Regions from separate parts of the Enterobacter sp. RIT637 genome, predicted to be linked through region 4. Evidence: predicted binding sites of a transcription regulator. Region 4 holds the regulator's gene; each other region holds the start of a gene.
The links. The regulator CRP, encoded in region 4, controls carbon source genes, mostly activating them, when cyclic AMP is high. The targets are predictions, from matches to a motif close to ATGTGANNNNNNTCACAT.
Positions count from the first base shown of each region.

Region 1: the regulator CRP is predicted to act here: its motif matches at 2,417-2,434, upstream of K5E19_RS12860 (glycine dehydrogenase).
Region 2: the regulator CRP is predicted to act here: its motif matches at 1,802-1,819, upstream of azuC (stress response protein AzuC).
Region 3: the regulator CRP is predicted to act here: its motif matches at 2,051-2,068, upstream of epd (erythrose-4-phosphate dehydrogenase).

Region 1 covers NZ_JAIHAZ010000007.1:108,276-111,740, reverse strand. The annotation lists gene K5E19_RS12880 (DUF4310 family protein) at 1-490, opposite strand, end outside; gene K5E19_RS12875 (DUF4311 domain-containing protein) at 504-1,280, opposite strand; gene K5E19_RS12870 (DUF4312 family protein) at 1,303-1,602, opposite strand; gene K5E19_RS12865 (SFCGS family glycine-rich protein) at 1,605-1,967, opposite strand; gene K5E19_RS12860 (glycine dehydrogenase) at 1,978-2,316, opposite strand; gene K5E19_RS12855 (Hok/Gef family protein) at 2,733-2,888, shown strand; gene cybC (cytochrome b562) at 2,959-3,345, opposite strand; gene pmbA (metalloprotease PmbA) at 3,387-3,465, opposite strand, start outside.
Region 2 covers NZ_JAIHAZ010000002.1:607,779-611,243, reverse strand. The annotation lists gene ftnA (non-heme ferritin) at 1-238, opposite strand, end outside; gene yecR (YecR family lipoprotein) at 442-780, opposite strand; gene K5E19_RS06450 (RpiB/LacA/LacB family sugar-phosphate isomerase) at 1,028-1,666, shown strand; gene azuC (stress response protein AzuC) at 1,901-1,984, shown strand; gene K5E19_RS06440 (DUF2766 family protein) at 2,091-2,342, shown strand; gene K5E19_RS06435 (anaerobic C4-dicarboxylate transporter) at 2,382-3,465, opposite strand, start outside.
Region 3 covers NZ_JAIHAZ010000010.1:134,568-138,032, forward strand. The annotation lists gene pgk (phosphoglycerate kinase) at 1-787, opposite strand, end outside; gene epd (erythrose-4-phosphate dehydrogenase) at 837-1,856, opposite strand; gene tkt (transketolase) at 2,198-3,465, opposite strand, start outside.
Region 4 covers NZ_JAIHAZ010000011.1:86,845-90,309, reverse strand. The annotation lists gene K5E19_RS16070 (phosphoribulokinase) at 1-494, shown strand, start outside; gene K5E19_RS16065 (OsmC family protein) at 582-986, opposite strand; gene crp (cAMP-activated global transcriptional regulator CRP) at 1,298-1,930, shown strand; gene K5E19_RS16055 (YccS/YhfK family putative transporter) at 1,988-3,465, shown strand, end outside.

The sequences.
Region 1 (3,465 bases), on a different contig from region 4:
ACGGCCCGAGGAAGCGGCCGGAGGCGTTACCCGCGCCCATCATCACGTCCGCACCGTAGGTGGAGTTGCTCTGGTTGATGGTGAACTTACGCGCCAGGATGATGACGTAGCCAATCGCTAGACCAATCACCAGGCCGGTAATCAGCGCGGCAATGAAGTTGGTCACCGGGAACATGATGCCCGCGCCCAGCAGCAGTGCCGGAACGCCAAGACCGACGCCGGTCTGGATCGCACCGCCGATATCGAGAATACCCACCAGCGATCCTTCGATAATGCGGGCGAACAGGAAGCTCGCGCCGAACGCCGCCACCGCGCCGTAGACGCCGGTATCGATCCCCGCTTTCAGCATCGCCACGAAGGCCACTTCGTTAAACGCGCCGATGCCGTAGAGGTAGTACATGTGCGTCCCGGCGAAGACGCCGGAGGAGAGCAGGCCAACGAAGATCGGGAACGACCAGTCGGCATACCAAAAACCTTTATTCTGTTCCATGTAGAGGCTCCTGTTATTTACCGCTGAGCGAGTTGTGGATCATGTCGAGCCAGTTCGGCACGGTCAGATGGAAGGATTCGATCATCTTCATGTCGAAGCCGCGGAAGAAGCCGCTCAGCACGAAGAGCAGGACGATCGCCGCCATCATCACTTTGGTGACGTGGTTCCAGCCGCTCTCTTCCACGCCTTTACCGATCAGGATCCCCAGCACCAGGCCCGGTACGGCGTTGCCCATGATCAGCTGCGCCGCGCCGCCAAAGATGGTGGCCCAGAAGCCCGATTTTTTACCCGCGTCGATGGCCGCCAGCCAGAAGATCACCGGCATGACGGTGTTCACCAGCAGGTTAGCCGCAGGCACCAGCACCTTGACGGCGGTGACCTGAAGCGCAGCCGGAACGGAGGAGGCGGTCAGGTTCAGGAAGGTCACGACGATCATGCCGATCACGCCGCAGGCAATCGCCATTTTGCGCGGGTCGTGCAGCGTTTCGCCGACGTTACGGTTTTTGATCATCAGTGCAGCAGCACCCCAGTTCGGGATGATGCGGTGGTCAACGTCCTGTGTGAAGGCACCTGCGGCCACGGAAGAGGCCCAGGCGTTAAAGAAGAAACCTAACCCAAAGGAGAAGTGGGACGCCGGATCCCCTTCGCAGGAGTTCAGCTCCCCCAACGTACGAAACGCGCCCATACCCTGAGTGGTAGGCGCATGAAACATGCGTGCAGCCCCGGCTCCGACACCGACGCCAACCAGGCCGCCAATGATGAGCGATTTTATTAATATAATTAAGAACATCAGTCTGCCCTTTTATGAATAATCAGCGTTGCGTGACGAAATCCACCTGGTCAAGATTGATGGCGGTCACGTTGACGGTCACATCCAGCTCCACGCTGTAGGTGCGTCTTTCCCGGCGCAGAAAGAAGAACAGAAACGCTTCTTTACGCACCGCTTCTTGCGCCTGAACGACCTGCACATCCTGTGGCTCAATACGCAGTAAGATATGCGGTGAGGCTTTCATCACCGCGGCCTGAACGTGGTTGAGCGCGTCGGCAAAGGCGCGCGCTTTGGCGTCGCCTTTCCCCTTCACCCTCACCGTGGTTGTGAACTGTTCTTTCATGCTTATGCGCCGTATTTCTTCTGCCACGCCTGTACCAGACGCTCGCCCAGCTCTTCTTTATCCATAAAGCCGAAACCCAGCACGTTGCAGCCTTCGTTGATGGCGGTCACGCCCTCTTCCACCGAACGCATCCCGTATTTGGCCTTGTAGCCATATTTGGTTTGGGCCGTGATGGCACCCGCACCGCCGCTGCCGCAGAAGGAGATGCCGAAGGTGGCGTTTTCCGCTTTCATCATGTCGCCCAGCTTCATATCCGCCGCCATGCCCGGCACAACCACCGCGCGTCCACCTGCTTTTTCCACACCGGCAGCCACTTTCTGACCTTTGCCCAGGCGATCGCCAATCACGACTGTAATCTGTTCCATGTGTTACTCCTTAAAGGTTGTCTTTCGCGACTTCAAAGTGAACGGAGAGCAGCCAGGCTTCTTCTTCAGGAAGGTTGCCAAACTGCGCTACCACTTCACGGGCAAGTTGCATTGAATCTGGTGAAATTTCGTCGAACAGCTCCGCTTCAACCTCCGGCAGCGGCTCGCCGGTCACAGACCGGTGCGCCATTGCGCGCACGTGGGAGGTGAGCATCTGCTCCTGTACCGCATTGGGGATGATGTTGTTTCGTGCCAGCAGGGCATAAACCTGCTGCAACATGGTGTTCGCGAGCTGTTCTGTTTGCTCCGCCTGTTCCCCAACGTCGTTCATTACCGCTCCGTTAATCACTGGTCTTACCCCGTTAATGGCTCTGGAATAAAACTAACGTTGCAGAGGAATGGTTTGTAGCGAGTTGTTTTCCACTTCGAAGTGGAAAGGCGAGCCGCAGCAGTGATCTGTGCCACATAAATGCGGTGAATCTGGATAAACCGCCGCATTTGCGTGATGAATATCACGCTATTAAGCGGCAAAAACGGGGTAAGCAAAGCGGAAAAGATTACGAGCAGGCTCGTAGAAATGTGACGTGGATAAGGTTTTCTTATGGGGATTAGATAGAGTGGCAGCGGGTGCTTGAGACTGACCGTCTCAGGCATGGGACGGAAAGTGGAAAGCCCCGCCTGATAGAAAATCAGGGCGGGGGCTCGAAACGACACGTCACACCGTGGAGTTCGCTACCTCGCCCGCTTTAAAGCAAGGAGGCATCCATGAAACGCCAATCCCCAATTATCCGGGTTTTGATGATTGTTGCTTTGACAATAATCATCTTAACGCTGGTGACGAGGAAAACACTGTGCGAGATCCGTTTTCGAAACGGCTCGCTTGAAGTGACAGCGCGGATGGATTGTCGCTCCGGCCAGTAGGGAGCAAGGATGCGGGGGCGCGTAATGCGCCTCCGCATACGGGGAATGGACGTACAGCTCAGGCACCCAATTAACGATACTTTTTGTGATAGGTATTGCGCGTGGCCACGAACTGGTCGGCAGCTGCCTGGGCTTCCTTCACTTTACCTTCGTTAGCCAGCTTCAGCGCGCTGTCGATCTGGCCGACCAGCACGTCAAAGCCGTGGCGGTAGTCTTTCATCTCTGCGCTGTCTGCCGCTTTGCTTTCCAGCTTCGGAGGCGTCGCTTTTTGTGCGTCCAGCGCCGCTTCACGCATTTTGGTCAGCGCGTCTTTCATGTCAGCCGCATTGTCCGTTTTCTGCACCACCTTCAGGTTTTCACTGAGGATGTCCATATTGTCTTCAAGATCGGCAGCAAACGCAGACGAGCCAAGAACCAGCGTTGAAGCCGCGACGATCGCTAACAGATGTTTACGCATTGCTCACTTCCTTTTTTATTATTAAAACGCCTTTACGGGTATTACTGGCCGGCGATTTTCATTTCCGGCAGAAGTACAGAACCACACTGTATATTGCTACGTGTTTCAATATCGTTACCG
Region 2 (3,465 bases), on a different contig from region 4:
ATTCAGCCACCGGAGAGGCAACCGTATCAATGCGCGGCAGGCTGCCCGTATCCGTCAGATAATCAAAGAGTCGCTGCATGTGCGTCATCTCTTCCTGCGCGTGACGACGCAGAAACGCGGCGGCACCTTCAAAGCTGTGATAGCTGCACCAGGCGCTCATCTGCTGGTAAAGAAGGGATGAATAAAGCTCAAGGTTCATTTGAGCATTGAGCTTGTCGATCATTTCAGTTTTCAGCATGGTGGCGCTCCGGTTTATTATTTCTGGTTCACAATGAGCGACACTATAATTTGTTATTTAATTATTTGCAAAACGTAAAATAAATATTTGTTTATTTAAAAATACGAATGGGAATAACACGCATTGGCACTTTTTATATTTATTAATGAGAATTGTTTGTGTTCTTAATTAAAAAAAACTGCCAGCGGTGCTGGCAGACGACATTAATACCATGGATTAGTTGCGTTAGGATTAACGGCGTAACCCATGCATTTATACTGAATGGTCACGCTCTCGTTCAGGCACAGCGATCCGCTAATCAGGGTACAGGTTTTGACAGGCTGACCATAGGCGGAGGCGGTGGCATATCCCATACCCTGACAGGCTTTCACAGCGGTGCCGTTATTCACGTACGAATCGGATTGGGCGTTTTGCAGCATGGCCTGGCCGTAGTCAAGGCGGACAATCCCGTTGGGGGCGTCAAGGTGACTGATCTCCGCCTGACGGTTAACGTTGCATCCCGCGAGAAGCAGGATCGTTCCGGCGATGATTACTCTTTTCATGGTTCACTCTGCGTGAAGAGGTAAATACGCTATTTTAGCTTCCATCGTCCCAGTCAATGCCTCGAATAGCACGAGGATCAACCCTTTCTCTTCGCAACGAACAGCATCAGGTCACGAAACTGTGAGCGCAATTGCGTTTTTTAAAACGCATTTTCACTTAATTTGAAAGAGTGTTTGTTTGATAGTAAGGTTAAGGGGATAAGGTATCCACAGCGGGCTTGTCCGCCACACATTCAGGAGAGACACGATGAAAATTGCGCTGATGATGGAAAACAGCCAGGCAGCTAAAAATCCCATCATCCTTAATGAGCTAAAAGCCGTTGCCGATGAAAAAGGCTTCCCGGTGTATAACGTCGGGATGAGCGACGAGAACGATCACCATCTTACCTATATCCATTTGGGTATTATGGCGAGCATTCTGCTGAATGCCAGAGCCGTGGATTTTGTCGTGACCGGCTGCGGTACCGGCCAGGGGGCGCTGATGTCGCTCAATATCCATCCGGGCGTGATTTGCGGCTATTGCATCGATCCTGCTGACGCTTTCCTGTTTGCGCAGATCAACAACGGTAATGCGCTGTCCCTGCCATTTGCCAAAGGCTTTGGCTGGGGAGCTGAATTGAACGTGCGCTTTATCTTTGAGAAAGCCTTCACGGGCCGTAACGGCGAAGGTTATCCGCCAGAGCGTAAAGAGCCGCAGGTGCGCAACGCGGGGATCCTGAATCAGGTGAAAGCGGCGGTGGTAAAAGAAAATTACCTCGATACCCTGCGCGCCATCGATCCTGAACTGGTGAAAACCGCCGTATCCGGTCAACGCTTCCAGCAGTGCTTCTTTGAAAACTGCCAGGACAAAGAGATTGAAGCGTTTGTGCGTGGGATTGTTGGCTAACAGCTTGAGTTTGCATCCATAATTTTCCTGATGTATCAAAATTTTTTATAAAAATTTACTGGAATTTATATGGACGTAACCTGTGGATTTTGCGGCTTTTTTTGTAACGTTGTGGTTGCACCGGTGGATTTGTTAGTGTGACATCCATCACAAAATGATTGATTTTTGTGATGGTGGTCATATTATAAGCGCATTGACAATAACACCTGCATAACACGTTACTGGAGCATCATAATGAAACTGCGCAAAATCCTGAAAAGCATGTGGGCTAACTACTGCACGACTTTCAAAGACGTCCCACCGGGCGCGATGTTCTGATAAAAAACCTGCTTCGGCAGGTTTTTTTATGCCTGGAGGCGACGAGAAAGAGATGAAAGGGCGTGCGGTTTGCTACTATGGCGGCCTTTAACTAAGGAGAAACCCCATGTCACAAAACCTGAGCGCCGATCAGGAACTGGTCTCTGACGTCGTTGCCTGTCAGCTGGTTATTAAGCAAATCCTTGATGTGATTGACGTTATCGCGCCTGTTGAAGTGCGTGAAAAAATGTCGACCCAGCTGAAAAATATCGATTTTACCAGCCATCCCGCGGCGGCCGATCCGGTTACGCTGCGCGCAATCCAGAAAGCCATCGCGCTGATTGAGCTGCGATTCACCCCGCAGGGCGAGTCTCACTAAGCCGTGAAGCGGGCGACGTATCAGTCGCCCGAGAAGCTGTCAGAAGAAGGTCTGCACCAGCAGGTAGCTCGCTGCGCAGGCGCAGCTCACGCCGATCAGCCCCGGCAGGATGAAGCTGTGGTTGATAATAAATTTGCCGATGCGGGTGGTGCCTGAACGGTCAAAGCCGATGCAGGCCAGATCGCTGGGGTAGGTCGGTAAGACAAAGTAGCCGTAGGAGGCCGGGAAGAAGGCAATCAGCATTTTGGGATCGATGCCCAGCATTAACCCCATCGGCGCAACCGCAGTTAACGCCGCCGCCTGGCTGTTCACCAGTTTAGAAACCAGAAACAGCACGATGGCATAGGTCCACGGGTGGCTTTTCACGACCCCTTCCAGCGCCATTTTCAGCTCATCCAGATGCGCCTGGAAAAAGGTATCGCTCATCCACGCCACGCCAAACACCGAGAAGATCGCTACCATTCCCGCTTTAAACACCGCACCGTTCGAGATGGCAGAGGCATTCACCTTGCAGGCCATTAGCATGACGGCACCAGCAATCAGCATCATCATCTGAATGACCAGGTTCATCGAAAGCGCCGCCATTTTGCCTTTTACCTCAAAAGCAGGGCGCAATTCAGGCAGGGCACCCAGCAGAACCACGATGGCAATCCCGGTGAAGAAGATCCAGGTTGACCAGTAAGCCTGTTTCGGGAAGCGCTGATTCATGAGCGTTTCCGTGCTGCCATAGATAAATTCCCGCTGTTTCGGATCTTTCAGTTTTTCCTGAAACTCCACGTCATCCGCTAAATCTTTGCCGCGACGCAAGCTCCACAGGGCCGCAATCGCCACCCCAAACAGCGAGGCAGGAACCGAAACGGCGAGGATCTCCAGGATCCCCCACGCGTGACCGATTCCGTGCTGCGCGCCAAGAATGGACACCAGCGACACAACCGCGACCGATACAGGTGAGGCGGTGATAGCCATTTGCGAGGCCACGGAGGCTACCGCCATAGGGCGTTCCGGGCGGATCCCTTTTTTCAGCGCAATATCGGCAATGATGGGGAACATGGTGTACACCACGTGGCCCGTGCCGCACAGAAAGGTCAGCATCCAGGTGGTGAAGGGGGCGAGGAGGGTGATG
Region 3 (3,465 bases), on a different contig from region 4:
ACTCGGTCGCTACGCGAACGTCAGACGGAACCGGGATATCGCAGGTGGTCAGCAGACGTTTCGCTTCGTCAACCAGGTCCGCTTCGTACAGGGACTTGCCGACGTTGTGGCCTTGAGCAGCAACGAAGGTGTTCGCGATACCACCGCCAACGATCAGCTGGTCAGCGATTTTAGACAGGGAATCCAGAACGGTCAGTTTGGTAGAAACTTTAGAACCACCAACGATAGCCACCATCGGACGAGCTGGTTCTTTCAGTGCTTTACCCAGCGCTTCCAGTTCGTCAGCCAGCAGAGGACCGGCACACGCTACGTCTGCGAATTTACCGATACCGTGGGTAGACGCCTGCGCGCGGTGAGCCGTACCGAATGCATCCATTACGAATACATCGCACAGTGCAGCGTATTTTTTGGACAGGGTTTCGTCGTCTTTCTTTTCGCCTTTGTTGAAGCGAACGTTTTCCAGAACAACCAATTCACCGGCAGCAACTTCAACGCCGTCCAGGTAATCTTTCACCAGGCGAACCGGGCTGGACAGTTTGTCTTTCAGGTAATTAACAACCGGCAGCAGAGAGAACTCTTCGTTGTACTCGCCTTCAGTTGGACGACCCAGGTGGGAGGTGACCATCACTTTAGCGCCCTGCTTCAGAGCCAGTTCGATGGTTGGCAGAGATGCACGGATACGCGCGTCGCTGGTCACTTTGCCATCTTTAACCGGTACGTTCAGATCGGCACGGATGAAAACGCGTTTACCAGCCAGATCCAGATCGGTCATCTTAATTACAGACATGGTGAATCCTCTCGTTGATTCTTAAAGTTTTGCAGACGCACGATGCGTCTTACCTGAAACCTTGAGCGGCCATTGCTAACGTGGTGTCGAGCATTCGGTTAGCAAAGCCCCATTCGTTATCACACCAGACCAGCGTCTTGATAAGGTGTGCACCACTGACTCTCGTTTGCGTGCCATCAACGATGGCGCTGTGCGGGTCGTGGTTAAAATCTACTGAGACCAACGGTAATTCCGTATAGTCAACTATACCATGAAATGCACCCTGTGCCGCTTTTTGCAGCAACAGGTTGACTTCACAGGCTTTTACCGGTTTTTTCACCGTCACGCTGAGGTCGATTGCGGTCACGTTTATCGTCGGGACACGCACGGCAATCGCTTCAAAACGGTCGTTAAACTGCGGAAAAATTCGGGTGATCCCTGCCGCCAGTTTCGTATCCACCGGGATGATTGACTGGCTCGCTGCACGCGTGCGTCGTAAATCCGGATGGTAGGCGTCAATCACCTGCTGATCGTGCATGGCGGAGTGAATCGTGGTCACGGTGCCGGATTCAATACCATACGCATCGTCTAACAGTTTGATGACCGGAATAATGCAGTTAGTGGTGCAGGAGGCGTTGGAAACAATGCGGTGTTCGGCTAGCAGCTCATGCTGGTTGACGCCAAACACGACGGTCGCGTCGAGGTCGTTACTGCCGGGATGAGAAAACAGGACTTTTTTCGCGCCGGCAGCCAGATGCGCTTCGCCATGTTCGCGGTTGCCGTAGACACCGGTACAGTCAAGCGCCACATCCACACCCAGCTCACGCCAGGGTAGCCCGGCGATGCTGCTCTCATGCAGTACGCGGATGGCATCGTCGCCGACAAACAGCTGATCTCTTTCCTGGCGAACATCCCAGGCAAAGCGTCCATGGCTGGTGTCATATTTCAACAAATGCGCCATGCCCGTAGCATCCGCCAGTTCATTGATTGCCACCACGGTTATTTCCGCCCGACGTCCGGATTCATACAAAGCACGAACCACATTACGTCCGATGCGACCGAAGCCATTAATCGCTACGCGTACGGTCATAGATCTCCTGCAAAGCAATCCCTGAGTTTGAGGTGGCTGAAAGAGTAATCCAGCTACGCCCGAAGGGGAATCCTTGCTGTCACAAACTGCGATTGATTGGTCAATTGTCGAACATTTAATCGACTGAAACGCTTCAGCAAGAATAAGCGAATCGGGGAATAAAAGGAATGTCTGTCCAGATGAATAAGCGAGCTATATGACTTGCGTCACATTTTAGGTGGAATAATTTACGCCGAGGGAAAAGCAAAACGGTAACCGAAAGGTTACCGTTTTTAGTGTTTGCACCCTCTCCCCGTGGGAGAGGGTCGGGGTGAGGGCATCAGCCCGCACCCTACAAGCAATTACAGCAGTTCTTTCGCTTTCGCGACAACATTCTCAACGGTGAAGCCGAATTCTTCGAACAGCAGCTCAGCCGGAGCAGACTCACCGAAGGTGGTCATACCGACGATAGCGCCATTCAGGCCCACGTATTTGAACCAGTAGTCAGCGATGCCCGCTTCCACTGCCACACGCGCGGGAACCGCTTTAGGCAGAACGGATTCACGGTAAGCAGCATCCTGCTTGTCGAACGCGTCGGTAGACGGCATGGAAACCACGCGCGCTTTCACGCCTTCGGCAGTCAGTTTTTCCCATGCGGCAACAGCCAGCTCAACTTCAGAACCGGTAGCGATGAAGATCAGCTCTGGCTGGCCCGCGCAATCTTTCAGCACGTAACCACCGCGAGCGATGTTCGCCAGCTGCTCTGGCGTACGTTCCTGCTGTGCCAGGTTCTGACGGGAGAGGATCAGCGCGGTTGGACCGTCCTGACGCTCAACGCCGTATTTCCACGCTACCGCGGATTCAACCTGGTCACATGGACGCCATGTGCTCATGTTCGGGGTCACGCGCAGGGAAGCCACCTGCTCTACCGGCTGGTGAGTTGGACCATCTTCGCCCAGACCGATGGAGTCGTGGGTGTAGACCATCACCTGACGCTGTTTCATCAGCGCGGCCATACGCACGGCGTTACGTGCATATTCCACGAACATCAGGAAGGTAGAGGTGTACGGCAGGAAACCACCGTGCAGGGAGATACCGTTGGCAATCGCAGTCATACCGAATTCACGTACACCGTAATGGATGTAGTTACCGGCAGTATCTTCGTTGATTGGCTTAGAACCAGACCACAGAGTCAGGTTAGATGGCGCCAGGTCAGCGGAGCCACCGAGGAATTCAGGCAGCAGAGGACCGAACGCTTCAATCGCATTCTGAGACGCTTTACGGCTCGCGATTTTAGACGGGTTCGCCTGCAGCTTAGCGATGAACTCGTTCGCTTTCGCGTCGAAGTCGGACGGCATGTCGCCTTTCATACGACGGGTGAATTCAGCCGCTTCCTGCGGGAACGCTTTCGCATAGGCAGCGAACTTCTCGTTCCAGGCCGCTTCTTTCGCCTGGCCTACTTCTTTTGCATCCCACTGAGCGTAGATCTCAGATGGGATTTCGAATGCAGGGTGTTTCCAGCCCAGTGCTTCACGGGTCAGTGCGATTTCCGCGTCGCCCAGCGGTGCGCCGTGGGAGTCGTGAGTACCCGCTTTGTTCGGGGAGCCGAAGCCGATGATGGTTTTGCACA
Region 4 (3,465 bases):
TGCTGTTTTACGAAGGGCTACACGGCGGCGTGGTCACGCCTCAACATGACGTCGCGCGCCACGTGGATCTGCTGGTCGGCGTGGTGCCGATCGTTAACCTTGAGTGGATCCAGAAGCTGACGCGTGACATGAGCGAGCGCGGGCATTCTCGCGAAGCGGTGATGGATTCCGTCGTGCGTTCCATGGAAGATTACATTAACTTCCTGACGCCGCAGTTCTCCCGCACCCACATCAACTTCCAGCGCGTGCCGACGGTAGATACCTCCAACCCGTTTGCGGCTAAAAGCATCCCGTCGCTGGATGAGAGCTTTGTCGTCATCCACTTCCGCAACCTCGAAGGCATTGATTACCCCTGGCTGCTGGCGATGCTGCAGGGCTCGTTTATTTCGCACATGAATACGTTGGTGGTGCCGGGCGGAAAAATGGGGCTGGCGATGGAGTTAATTATGACGCCGCTGGTCCAGCGACTGATGGAAGGGAAGCAGATCGCGTAACGTCTGTTGCCGGATGGCGCTTCGCTTATCCGGCCTACGTTCGTGCAGTTGTAGGCCCGGTAAGCGCAGCGCCACCGGGCTTTGTTTTTACGCCTCGATCACTTCATACGAATGCGTGATTTTTACCGCTTTCTCCAGCATTAACGCCACTGAGCAGTATTTCTCCGCAGAAAGGTCTACGGCGCGCGATACTGCGGCATCCTTCAGTTCTTTACCGGTCACGATAAAGTGCAGATTAATGTGCGTGAACAGGCGCGGCGCCTCTTCGCGACGTTCGGAAGTAAGCTTCACTTCGCAATCGGTCACATCATGACGGCCTTTTTGCAAAATCGACACCACGTCAATTGCGCTGCATCCGCCCGCCGCCATCAGCACCATCTCCATCGGGCTTGGGGCTTTGTCGCCGGAGTTACCGTCCATCAAAATCTGATGTCCAGAAGCAGATTCGCCCAGGAACGTTAAACCCTCAACCCATTTCACACGCGCTTGCATATTCATTAACTCCAACGTTGCATTTTTGGTGACAGATTACGCGTGCATTACATTTCTCGCAACGGAAGGCGACCTGCATCATGCTGAAGCGAGACACCAGGAGACACGCGGCAAAAGCTATGCTAAAACACTCTGGATGCTACAGTAATACATTGACGTTACACATGTATGCAGAGGACATCAAACTTTACTGGCTGCGAAACGTTACGACAGCCGACTTCCCAGGGTATGGGTAAGAATTCGATTGCAACCCCAGAGTCCGGATGCATCTGATGACTCTGGTGACAGCTTATAACAGAGGATAACAGCGCATGGTGCTTGGCAAACCGCAAACAGACCCGACTCTCGAATGGTTCTTGTCTCATTGCCACATTCATAAGTACCCATCGAAGAGCACGCTGATTCACCAGGGTGAAAAAGCGGAAACGTTGTATTACATCGTTAAAGGCTCGGTGGCAGTGCTGATCAAAGATGAAGAAGGGAAAGAGATGATCCTTTCTTATCTGAACCAGGGCGATTTCATCGGTGAACTGGGCCTGTTTGAAGAGGGCCAGGAACGTAGCGCCTGGGTTCGTGCAAAGACAGCATGTGAAGTGGCTGAAATTTCTTACAAGAAATTCCGTCAGCTGATTCAGGTTAACCCTGACATCCTGATGCGTCTTTCTTCCCAGATGGCACGCCGTCTGCAGGTGACGTCTGAGAAAGTGGGTAACCTCGCCTTCCTGGACGTGACCGGCCGTATCGCGCAGACCCTGCTGAACCTGGCGAAACAGCCAGACGCCATGACCCACCCTGACGGCATGCAAATTAAAATTACCCGCCAGGAAATTGGTCAGATCGTCGGTTGCTCCCGTGAAACAGTGGGCCGTATCCTGAAAATGCTGGAAGACCAGAACCTGATCTCCGCCCACGGTAAAACCATCGTGGTTTACGGAACGCGTTAATTCCGCTCAAACGGCGTGCCATCGCAAGGTGTCACGCCGTTTTTGTCTCTACTCCCCATGTGGCGCAGGCTGATCTATCACCCGGAAGTTAACTACGCACTGCGACAAACGCTGGTGTTGTGCCTTCCTGTGGCCATAGGCCTGATCCTCGGACATCTTCAGCAAGGTCTGCTGTTTTCCCTCGTGCCTGCCTGCTGCAACATTGCCGGTCTGGACACGCCGCATAAGCGCTTTTTCAAACGCCTCATTATCGGTGGCTGCCTGTTTGCTGGCTGTAGTCTCGCGGTACAGCTCCTGCTTGCCCGTGATATCCCGCTGCCGCTGATCCTGACCGTGCTGGCGATGACGCTTGGCGTGACGGCGGAAATCAGTTCGCTGCACGCGCGACTGCTGCCCGCCTCGCTGATTGCGGCCATTTTCACGCTAAGCCTCGCCGGGAATATGCCGGTGTGGGAGCCGCTGCTGATCTACGCCCTTGGCACGCTCTGGTACGGGGTGTTTAACTGGTTTTGGTTCTGGCTGTGGCGGGAGCAGCCGCTGCGTGAATCCCTGAGCCTGCTCTATGTGCAGCTTGCGGATTACTGCGAGGCCAAATACACCCTGCTCACCCAGCATACCGACCCGGAGAAATCCCTGCCGCCGCTGCTGACGCGCCAGCAAAAGGTTGTAGACCTGATTAGCCAGTGCTACCAACAGCTGCACATGCTCGCCGCCAACAAGAACCACGAATACAAACGGCTGCTGCGCACCTTCCAGGTGGGGCTGGACCTGCAGGAGCATATCTCCGTCAGCCTTCACCACCCGCAGGAGGTGCAAAAGCTGGTGGAGCGCAGCCATGCCGAAGCGGTGATCCGCTGGAACGCGCAGACCGTCGCCGCGCGGCTGAGGGTTCTGGCTGACGATATCCTCTATCACCGCTACCCCACGCGCTTCAACATGGACAAACAGCTCGGCGCGCTGGAGAAAATCGCCCGTCAGCATCCGGATAACCCGGTAGGCCAGTTTGCCGCCTGGCACTTCAGCCGCATCGCCCGCGTGTTGCGCACGCAGCGCCCGCTTTATCCGCGTGACCTGATGGCGGATAAGCAGAAACGTCTGCCGCTGCTGCCCGCGCTCAAAAGCTATCTGTCACTGAAATCCGCCGCCCTGCGCAACGCGGCGCGGATAAGCGTGATGCTGAGCATTGCCAGCCTGATGGGCATGGCGCTGCACCTGCCGAAACCCTACTGGATCTTAATGACCGTGCTGTTTGTGACGCAGAACGGCTACGGGGCCACGCGAGTGCGTATCTTCCACCGGGCTGGCGGAACCCTGGCCGGGCTGATTATTGCGGGCGTGACGCTGCACTTCCACGTGCCGGAAGGCTATACGCTGGTCGGGATGCTGGCGATCACCATGGTGAGCTATCTGATCATCCGTAAAAACTACGGCTGGGCAATGGTGGGCTTTACGGTCACGGCGGTGTACACCCTGCAGCTGCTCACGCTCAACGGCGAGCAGTTTATCGTGGCTCGGCTGGTCGATACGCTGATTGG